Linked DNA regions of Kutzneria chonburiensis. The protein of the gene in region 2 interacts with the protein of the main gene of each other region in a pairwise test. Links are inferred from orthologs where the notes say so. Each region holds a gene or a part of one and is shown on either strand. Other genes may lie near its edges. The genes, in order: tsaE, rlmB and M3Q35_RS30440.

Region 1 (3,150 bases), 1.1 Mb from region 2 along the record:
GCTGGGCGGTGCCCGCCGGCCGGTAGTGGGCCGGGTCTGCATGGACCAGGTAGTGGTGGACTGCGGCGACGATCCGATCGCCGATGGCGACGAGGTGTTGCTGTTCGGCCCGGGCGAGCACGGCGAGCCGACGGTCCGGGAGTGGGCGGACAAGGTGGGCACGATCGACTACGAGATCGTGACCGGCATGTACCGACCGAGGGTGCGGCGCAGTTACGTCGGCGGCAGCGGATGAGGCCGTGGGTGAAAGCCGCCGGGGTGACCGGCGGCGTGGTCGGCGCGGCGGCGACGGGCCTGGTGCTGGGCGCGGCGGCGCAGAACGCCCGCATCGCCCGGCAGCGCCGCGACACCGACGACCCGCACGAGGACGAGCCGTTAGGCCAGTTACGCCCCAGCCGCGAGTGCACGGTGGCGGCCGACGACGGCGTGCCGATCGCGTGCGAAGAGGTCGATCCCGAGGACGGCGGCCGGCCGGTGCTGACCGTGGTGCTGGTGCACGGCTTCGTGCTCGACCGCCGCTGCTGGCATTTCCAGCGCCGCGACCTGGCCAAGATGATCGATCCCCGGGTCCGCCTGGTGCTGTACGACCAGCGCAGCCACGGCCGTTCCGGCCGGGCCACCGCCGAGTCGAGCACCATCGAGCAGCTGGGCCACGACCTGGATTCGGTGCTACGCGCCCTGGTCCCGAAGGGCCCGCTGGTGCTGGCCGGCCACTCCATGGGTGGCATGACGATCATGGCGCTGGCCGAGCAGCAGCCGGAGCTCTTCATCGAACGGGTCCGCGGCGTCGCCCTGATCGGCACCTCGGCCGGCGACGTCGGCGCCTCCGGCCTGCCCCGCCCGTTGCTGTCCCGGCACAACCCGGCCACCCGGGGCCTCGGCCTGCTGGCCAACTGGCAGCCCAGCCTGGTCGAGTGGGCCCGCAAGGCCGGCGGCCACATCACCTGGAGCGCCATCCGCCGGCTGGCCTTCGGCGACCGCGCGGTCAGCCCGAAGCTGGTCGACCTGATGGACACGATGATCGACGGGACCTCGCTCGCGGCCATCACCGACTTCGTCCGTACCCTTGGCTCGCACAACCGCTACGCGGCGCTGGCCGGCCTGCGGCACTGCAAGGTGCTGGTGCTGTCCGGGGACGCCGACAAGCTCACGCCGTTCCGGCACGCCGAGGCGATCGCCGCCGAGCTGCCGGACGCCGAGCTGGTCCGGGCCGAGGGCGCGGGCCACATGGTGATGCTCGAGCAGGCCGACCTGGTCACCGAGCGCCTGGTGGAGCTGGTGCGCAGCTGTGCGGACGGCGAGACGACTGGACGGCGATGGTGGAAACGGGCGTGAAGGAACTCCGGCTGCCGGAGGAGGCGGACACGGTCGAGTTCGGCCGGCGGCTGGGCGCGTTGCTGCGGGCGGGCGACCTGGTGCTGCTCTCCGGCCCGCTCGGCGCGGGCAAGACGGCCATGACCAGGGGTATTGCCGAGGGGCTCGGCGTTGCCGGCCGCGTCAGCTCGCCGACCTTCGTGATCGCCCGTGAGCACCGGGCCGGGCCGCGGGGCGTGGCCCTCGTGCACGTGGACGCGTACCGCCTGGGCGGTCACCTGGACGAGCTCGACGACCTCGACCTGGACACCGAGCTGATGGACGCGGCCGTGGTCGTGGAGTGGGGCGAGGGCGTCGCGGAGCGGCTGTCCGAGGACCACCTGCTGGTCCGCCTCACCCGCCTCGACGACGACGTGCGAGTGGCGGAGCTCCACCCGCAGGGTACCTGGACCACCCGCCAGCTCCCCTAATTCTTGTCACATGCGCTTCCTATGTGGCATCAGGCGCCACATAGGAAGCGCATGTGACAAAAGAGGGCGCTAGGGCAAGGCTCGCTTGGTAACCTTGCCGAGTTCGTTGCGGGGCAAGGAATCGACAAAATTCACCGCTCGCGGCCGCTTGTGCGGGGTGAGCAGCCGAGCCACGTGCTCGACCAGTTCCTCGGCCGTCGGGGCAACGTCAGACGGCACCACCCAAGCCACGATCCGCTCACCGAGGTCGTCGTCGGGGCGGCCGGCCACCGCCACCTCGGCCACGCCCGGGTGCTCGAGCAGCGCGTTCTCGATCTCGCCGGCCCCGATCTTGAAGCCGCCGCTCTTGATGATGTCGGTGGCCCGCCGGCCGACGATGCGGATGTAGCCGTCGGCGGCGCGGGTGGCCATGTCGCCGGTACGGAACCAGCCGTCGTGCATGGCCTCCGCGGTGGCGTCGGGCCGGTTCAGGTACTCCAGGAACAGGTTGGGCCCGCGCACCTCGATCTCGCCGATGGTGGCGTCGTCGCTCACCTCGACGACGTCACCGGCGTCGTCCACCAACCGCACGGAGACGCCGTCGACCGGCAGCCCGACGGTGCCCGGCCGCCGCTCGCCCCAGGCCCGGACGCTGCAGTTCATCAACGTCTCGGTCATGCCGTAGCGCTCGACGATCCGCTGCCCGGTGGCCGTGGAGATGCGCTCGTGCAGGCTGGCCGGCAGCGGGGCCGAGCCCGACACCAGCAGCCGGGCCTGGGCGATCTGCTTGGCCAGCTCCGGATCGGCCTCAACGTCCGCGGCCAGCCGGCTGTACATGGTCGGCACGCCGAACATCATCGTTGCCGGCCCGGCCAGCTTGGCCCCGGCGGCCGCCGCGCTGAACTTGCCCATGTGGTGCGACGCCCCGCCGCGCCGCAGCGGCCCGAGCACGCCGACCACCAGCCCGTGCACGTGGAAGATCGGCAGCGCGTGCGTGACGACATCGGCGGCCGTCCACTCCCAGGCCGCGGCCAACGAGTCCAGGTTGGACGCGACGGCCCGACGCGGCAGCACGACGCCCTTGGGCGGACCGGTCGTGCCCGAGGTGTAGACGATGAACGCTGGCGCCTCCTCGTCCGGCTCCGGCGGCAGACCTTCCCCCGAACCGAGAGATCGACATCCAGCCGCGGCAACGCCGCCAGACCGCCGGGCAGCTCGACGCCGGGCGCGGCCAGCACCTGGGCCGGCGCGCTGTCGGCGAGGATGTGCTCAAGCTCGCGTTCGCCGACCTTCGGGTTGATCGGCACCACCGCGGCCCCGCCGGCCAACGCCCCGACCACTGCCGCGCAGGTCTCCAAGGTCGGCGTCGCCCACACCGCAACCCTGG
Region 2 (3,120 bases):
ATGCCTACGACGTGCTGGGCTGCCTGCCGGCGTCCATCTCGCCGCGGGCCACCGGGCACATCACGCAGATGATCGAGCTGATGCAGCGGCTGATCGACCGCGGGCACGCCTACGCCGCCGACGGTGACGTGTACTTCTCGGTCGCCTCGTTCCCGGAGTACGGCGCGTTGTCGGGGCAGAAGATGGACGAGGTCGCCCAAGGCGAGTCGGCCGCCACCGGCAAGCGCGACCACCGCGACTTCACGTTGTGGAAGAGCGCCAAGCCGGGCGAGCCGTCCTGGCCGACGCCGTGGGGCCCGGGACGGCCCGGCTGGCACCTGGAGTGCTCGGCCATGTCCACGTACTACCTGGGCCCGGAGTTCGACATCCACGGCGGCGGGCTCGACCTGGTGTTCCCGCACCACGAGAACGAGCAGGCCCAGTCCCGTGCGGCCGGCGACCCGTTCTCCCGGTACTGGATGCACTGGTCGTGGGTGACCATGAGCGGCGAGAAGATGTCCAAGTCGCTCGGCAACGTCATGTCCATCCCGGCCATGCTGACCAAGGCCAGGGCGGTCGAGCTGCGGTACTACCTGGTCGGCCCGCACTACCGGTCGACCATCGAGTACTCGGACCCGGCGCTGGACGAGGCCGTGTCGGCGTACGGGCGGATCGAGAACTTCGTGCAGCGCGTGGTGCAGCAGACCGGCAACGTTGAGCCGGGCGTGCTGTGCGCCGATTTCACCACCGCGATGGACGACGACCTGGCCACCCCGGCCGCGCTGGCGGCGGTGCACAGCACCGTGCGCGAGGGCAACGTGGCGCTGGACGCCGGTGACCAGGAGGCGGCCCGCGGCGCGGCCGGCTCCGTGCGCGCGATGATGGGCGTGCTGGGCATGGATCCGTTGTCCGAGCAGTGGTCCCGATCGTCCACAGCGGACAATTCGATGCAGCAGGCGCTCGACGTGCTCGTCGGCCACCTGCTGGAAGAACGGCAGCGGGCCCGGGCGGAGCGCGACTTCGCGACCGCGGACCTGTTGCGCGACCGGCTGTCCAAGGCCGGCGTCACCGTCGAGGACACCCCCGGCGGTCCTAAGTGGAGCTTGTGAGGATTTGACTGATGGCCGGTAACTCCCAGCGGCGCGGCGCCATGCGCAAGACTGGCACGAAGAAGGGCGCCGTCGTCGGCTCGGGTGGCCAGCGTTCCAAGGGCCTCGAGGGCAAGGGCCCGACGCCCAAGGCGTCCGAGCGCACCGGGCATCCGGCGCAGCGCAAGGCCAACGCCGCTGCCGCGCGCAAGGAAGACCAGCAGAAGCGGGCCAAGCGCGCTGGCAGCTCGGCCGAGACGGTCGCCGGCCGCAACCCGGTCGTCGAGTGTCTGCGGGCCGGCGTGCCGGCCACCGCGCTGTACGTGGCCATCGGCATCGACGCCGACGAGCGCGTGTCCGAGTCGATCAAGCTGGCCGGCAACCGGGGCATCTCCGTGCTGGAGGTGGCCCGCGGCGAGCTGGACCGGATCACCGCCGGCGCCATGCACCAGGGCCTCGGCCTCCAGGTGCCGCCGTACGAGTACCGGCACCCCGACGAGCTGCTCAAGCAGGCCCAGGACAGCGGCGAGCCGCCGCTGCTGGTCGCGTTGGACGGCGTCACCGACCCGCGCAACCTCGGTGCCGTCGTGCGCTCCGCCGCCGCGTTCGGCGCGCAGGGCGTGCTGCTGCCGCAGCGGCGCAGCGCCGGCATGACCGCCGTGGCTTGGCGGACCAGCGCCGGCACCGCCGCCCGGATGCCGATCGCCGTGGCCACCAACCTCACGCGGACGCTGAAGGACTGGGCGTCCGAGGGGCTCATGATCATCGGCCTCGACGCCGACGCGACGATCTCCTCCGACGAACTCGAGCTGGCCACCGGTCCGCTCGTTGTCGTCGTCGGCTCGGAGGGGCGCGGGCTCTCCCGGCTGGTGAAGGAGACGTGCGACCAGACGGTGTCCATCCCGATGGCCGCTGGTGTCGAGTCGCTCAACGCGTCCGTGGCGGCCGGCGTCGTGCTGGCCGAGGTGGCCCGGCGTCGGCGGGCGGCCGGCCGGATCTGACGTTCGGCCGATCGGCCGCTCGGTCTTGGGTTAGGGTCGACCGCCAGCGTCCCTCACCCGAGGCCGAGGATGAACTTCGTCAGCCCGCTTTTCCTGTGGTACTTCGTGCCGGTCGTGCTGCTGGCCGTGCTCGTGACGCCACGCGGTTGGCGCAACGGTGTGGTCGCCGTGGCCAGCCTTTTCTTCTACGCCGCCGGCGCCGGGCCGACCACGTTGCTGTTGCTGTGCAGCATGACCGTGAACTACCTGGCCGGCATGGTGTTGGAGCCGGCGCGGAGCAAGCTGGGTGAGAACGACCGCAAGGTCGTGCTGGCCGGTGTGATCGCGATCAACCTGGCCGCGCTGGTCGTGTGGAAGTACGCCGGGTTCCTCACCGAGCAGGCCGACAACCTGGCTCGGCTGTTCGGCGGCGGCGTGCAGGTGGCGCAGGTCGCGCTGCCCATCGGCATCTCCTTCTACACGTTCCACCACATCTCGTACCTGGTCGACATCCACCGCGGCGAGCGGGCCGCGTCGCGCAATCCGGTGGCGTTCATCGCCTACATCGCGATGTTCCCGCAGTTGGTCGCCGGGCCGATCGTGCGGTACCGGGAGATCGCCGATCAGTTGCCGCAGCAACGTTTTCACCGGCTCGACGACTTCGCCGCCGGCTTCCCGCGGTTCGCCCTGGGCCTGACCAAGAAGGTCATCGTCGCCGACCAGCTCGGTCCGGTCGTCGCCACGTGTTTCGACACCTCGCCGCACGACATGACCTTCGCCATCGCCTGGCTCGGTGCGATCGCGTACACCCTCCAGCTGTACTTCGACTTCTCCGGCTATTCCGACATGGCCATCGGTCTCGGACGAATGCTCGGTTTCCGCCTGCCCGAGAACTTCGCCCGCCCCTATTCTTCGGTCACCGTCACCGAGTTCTGGCGACGGTGGCACATGTCCTTGTCCCGTTGGTTCCGTGACTACGTCTACATTCCGTTGGGCGGCAACCGCCATGGCGTGGCCAAGACGTACCGGAATCTCGGGATCGTCTTCGTGCTCACCGGTTTCTGGCACGGCGC
Region 3 (3,025 bases), 1.1 Mb from region 2 along the record:
TCCGGCGAGACCGCCGACACGCTGGAGGCCGTCCGGCACGCCCGTGAGCAGAAGGCCCGCGTGCTAGCCATCTGCAACACCAACGGGGCCCAGATCCCGCGCGAGTCCGACGCCGTGCTCTACACCCACGCCGGCCCGGAGATCGGCGTCGCCGCCACCAAGACGTTCTTGGCCCAGATCGCCGCCAACTACCTCGTCGGCCTCGCGCTCGCCCAGGCCCGTGGCACCAAGTACCCGGACGAGGTGGCCCGCGAGTTCCACGAGCTGGAGGCGATGCCGGCCGCCGTGCAGCAGGCGCTGGGCACCGTCGGCCAGGTCCGTGAGCTCGGCCGTGAGCTGTCCGACTCCAAGGCCATCCTGTTCCTCGGCCGGCACGTCGGCTTCCCCGTCGCCCTCGAAGGCGCGTTGAAGCTGAAGGAGCTGGCCTACATGCACGCCGAGGGCTTCGCCGCCGGCGAGCTCAAGCACGGGCCGATCGCCCTGATCGAGGACCAGCTGCCGGTGGTCGTCGTGATGCCGTCGCCCAAGGGCCGCGCGGTCCTGCACAGCAAGCTGCTGTCCAACATCAGCGAGATCCAGGCCCGTGGCGCGCGGACCATCGTCATCGCCGAGGAGGGCGACGACACGGTCAAGCCGTTCGCGGACCACCTGATCGAGGTACCGGCCGTGCCGACCTTGTTGCAGCCCTTGGTGTCCAGCGTGCCGTTGCAGGTGCTGGCGGCCGAGATCGCGCGCAGTCGCGGGTACGACGTCGACAAGCCGCGTAACCTCGCGAAGTCGGTGACCGTCGAGTAAACGGGGCTGTTTGATGCGGGGCGTGTGGACTGCCGACCAGGTGCGGGCGGCCGAGCAGCGAGTGTTCACCAGGGTGCCGGAGAGCCGGCTGATGCGGATCGCCGCGTACGCCGTGGCCAACGAGGTGCTGGCGTTGCTCGGCGAGCGGACCGGCGGCACGTCCGGGCGGCGGGTCGGGCTGCTCGTCGGGGCCGGCAACAACGGTGGCGACGCCCTGTGGGCCGGCGCTTTCCTTTGCCGGCGCGGGGTTTCCGTCACCGCTGTGCTGCTCGCGCCGGAGCGCGCCCACGCCGCCGGCTTGGCCGCTTTCCGCCGGGCCGGCGGACGCATCGGGGGCTCCGTCGCCGGTGCCGATGTGGTGGTTGACGGCATCGTTGGCTTGTCCGCCAAGGGATCCCTGCGCCCCGACGCCGCCGCACTGGTGGATTCGGTGCGTGCCCCCATCGTCTCCGTCGACCTGCCCAGCGGTGTCGACCCCGACACCGGCGCCGTCGACGGTCCGCACGTCCAGGCCACCGTCACCGTCACGTTCGGCGGTCGCAAGCCTTGCCACGTCGTCGGTCCCGGCGCGATCGCCAGCGGTCGCGTTCGGGTCGTCGACATCGGCATCGCCGACGACCTCGACGAGCCACACGCCGTCGTGCTCGATCCCGAGGACGTCGCCGACGCGTGGCCCATTCCCGGGCCGTCCGACGACAAGTACTCCCAGGGCGTCACCGGCATCGCCGCCGGTTCCGCCACCTATCCCGGGGCCGCCGTCCTCTCCACCGGCGCCGCCGTGCTCGCCACCTCCGGCATGGTCCGCTACGCCGGCACCGCCGCCGAGGTCGTTCGGTCACGGTGGCCCGAGGTCGTCGCCACCGGCCATGTCGGCGACTCCGGCCGTGTGCAGGCTTGGGTCGTCGGTCCCGGCCTCGGCACCGGCCAGGCCGGCCGCCAGGTCTTGCTGGACGTCCTCGCCGCCGACGTTCCCGTCTGCGCCGACGCCGACGCCATCACCCTCCTCGCCGGCGACCCCACCCTGTGGGACGCCCGCGACCCCGAGACCCCCATGGTTCTCACCCCTCACGACCGCGAGTTCGCCCGTCTCGCCGGCGAGGTCGGCCCCGACCGCATCGCCGCCGCCCGCCGTGCCGCCGCCCGCTTCCATGCCGTCGTCCTGCTCAAGGGCCATTCCACCGTTGTGGCTGCCCCCGACGGCCGTGTCCTCGTCAACCAGTCCCGCTCTTCTTGGCCCGCCACCGCCGGCTCCGGCGACGTCCTCTCGGGTGTGATCGGCGCCCTGTTGGCCGCCGGCGAGGACCCCTGGCTCGCCGCCGGTTGCGCCGCCTACCTCCACGAACTGGCCGCCGACCTCGCCGCCGACGGCGCCCCCGCCCCGGCCTCCCACCTCCAGTCCGCCATTCCCGACGCCATCCGCCACATCAGGGGGCTGTAACCCGTTCGGCGGCGGTTGGTCCGGCCGGGTGTCGGGGGCGTGTGTCACCATGAATGCGTTATGGCTGATCAGCACAATCCCCTCCCGCGTGCCGAGGTCCGCATCGACCTGGACGCGGTGAAGCACAACGTCGAGCTGCTGACCCGGCTGGCCGGGCACTCGGGCGCGCAGACGATGGCTGTGGTGAAAGCGGACGGGTACGGGCACGGCGCGGTGGCGGTGGGCAACGCGGCGCTGGCGGCGGGGGCCTCCTGGCTGGGCGTGGCGGCGGTGGACGAAGCGCTGGCGCTGCGTGCGGCGGGTATCCAAGCCCGCATCTTCTGCTGGCTGCACACGGTGGACGACAACTTCGGCCCGGCGGTGGCGGCGGGCATCCACCTGTCGGTGTCCTCGCTGCGGCAGCTGTGGGCGGTCAACTCGGCAGCCCGGGCGGTGGGGCAAGAGGCCCGGGTGCACCTGAAGATCGATACGGGCCTGACCCGCGGCGGCTGCCAGCCGGCGGACTGGCCGGCGCTGGTGGAGGCGGCGGCCGCCGCCCACGAAGAAGGCACGGTGGAGATCGCGGCGGTCTGGTCGCACCTGGCGAACGCGGACGACGTGGGCCACGTATCGATGGACATGCAAGCCGGTCGCCTCGACGACGCCTACAAGATCGCGCTGGACGCGGGACTGCGCCCGATCCGCCACCTGGCCAACTCGGCGGCCACGCTGAGCCGCCCGGACCTGCACTTCGACCTGGTCCGCCCGGGCATCGCGGTGTACGGCCTGAACCCGCTGCCGACGCCGTTCGAT

Evidence for each region.
Region 1: the proteins of rlmB (region 2) and tsaE interact in binary tests that used the Escherichia coli proteins (3 or more experiments, as listed by UniProt). The link is inferred for Kutzneria chonburiensis from one-to-one orthologs.
Region 3: the proteins of rlmB (region 2) and M3Q35_RS30440 interact in binary tests that used the Escherichia coli proteins (3 or more experiments, as listed by UniProt). The link is inferred for Kutzneria chonburiensis from one-to-one orthologs.

What each region holds. Positions count from the first base shown.
Region 1 is NZ_CP097263.1:6,668,250-6,671,399, reverse strand. Bases 51-3,050 are described here. They hold tsaE (tRNA (adenosine(37)-N6)-threonylcarbamoyltransferase complex ATPase subunit type 1 TsaE), read left to right. Parts: upstream 51-1,316; coding sequence 1,317-1,784; downstream 1,785-3,050. Other genes in these bases: M3Q35_RS30430 (alpha/beta fold hydrolase), read left to right, coding at 232-1,335; alr (alanine racemase), read left to right, coding at 51-235. In the rest of the region: more of alr, read left to right, coding at 1-50. UniProt on the Escherichia coli protein: Required for the formation of a threonylcarbamoyl group on adenosine at position 37 (t(6)A37) in tRNAs that read codons beginning with adenine.
Region 2 is NZ_CP097263.1:7,802,229-7,805,348, reverse strand. What follows is about bases 114-3,083. They hold rlmB (23S rRNA (guanosine(2251)-2'-O)-methyltransferase RlmB), read left to right. Parts: upstream 114-1,099; coding sequence 1,100-2,068; downstream 2,069-3,083. Other genes in these bases: M3Q35_RS36115 (MBOAT family O-acyltransferase), read left to right, coding at 2,138-3,083; cysS (cysteine--tRNA ligase), read left to right, coding at 114-1,088. Also shown: more of cysS, read left to right, coding at 1-113; more of M3Q35_RS36115, read left to right, coding at 3,084-3,120. UniProt on the Escherichia coli protein: Specifically methylates the ribose of guanosine 2251 in 23S rRNA.
Region 3 is NZ_CP097263.1:6,671,576-6,674,600, reverse strand. Bases 146-3,020 are described here. They hold M3Q35_RS30440 (NAD(P)H-hydrate dehydratase), read left to right. Parts: upstream 146-808; coding sequence 809-2,233; downstream 2,234-3,020. Other genes in these bases: alr (alanine racemase), read left to right, coding at 2,294-3,020; glmS (glutamine--fructose-6-phosphate transaminase (isomerizing)), read left to right, coding at 146-795. Outside these bases: more of glmS, read left to right, coding at 1-145; more of alr, read left to right, coding at 3,021-3,025. UniProt on the Escherichia coli protein: Bifunctional enzyme that catalyzes the epimerization of the S- and R-forms of NAD(P)HX and the dehydration of the S-form of NAD(P)HX at the expense of ADP, which is converted to AMP.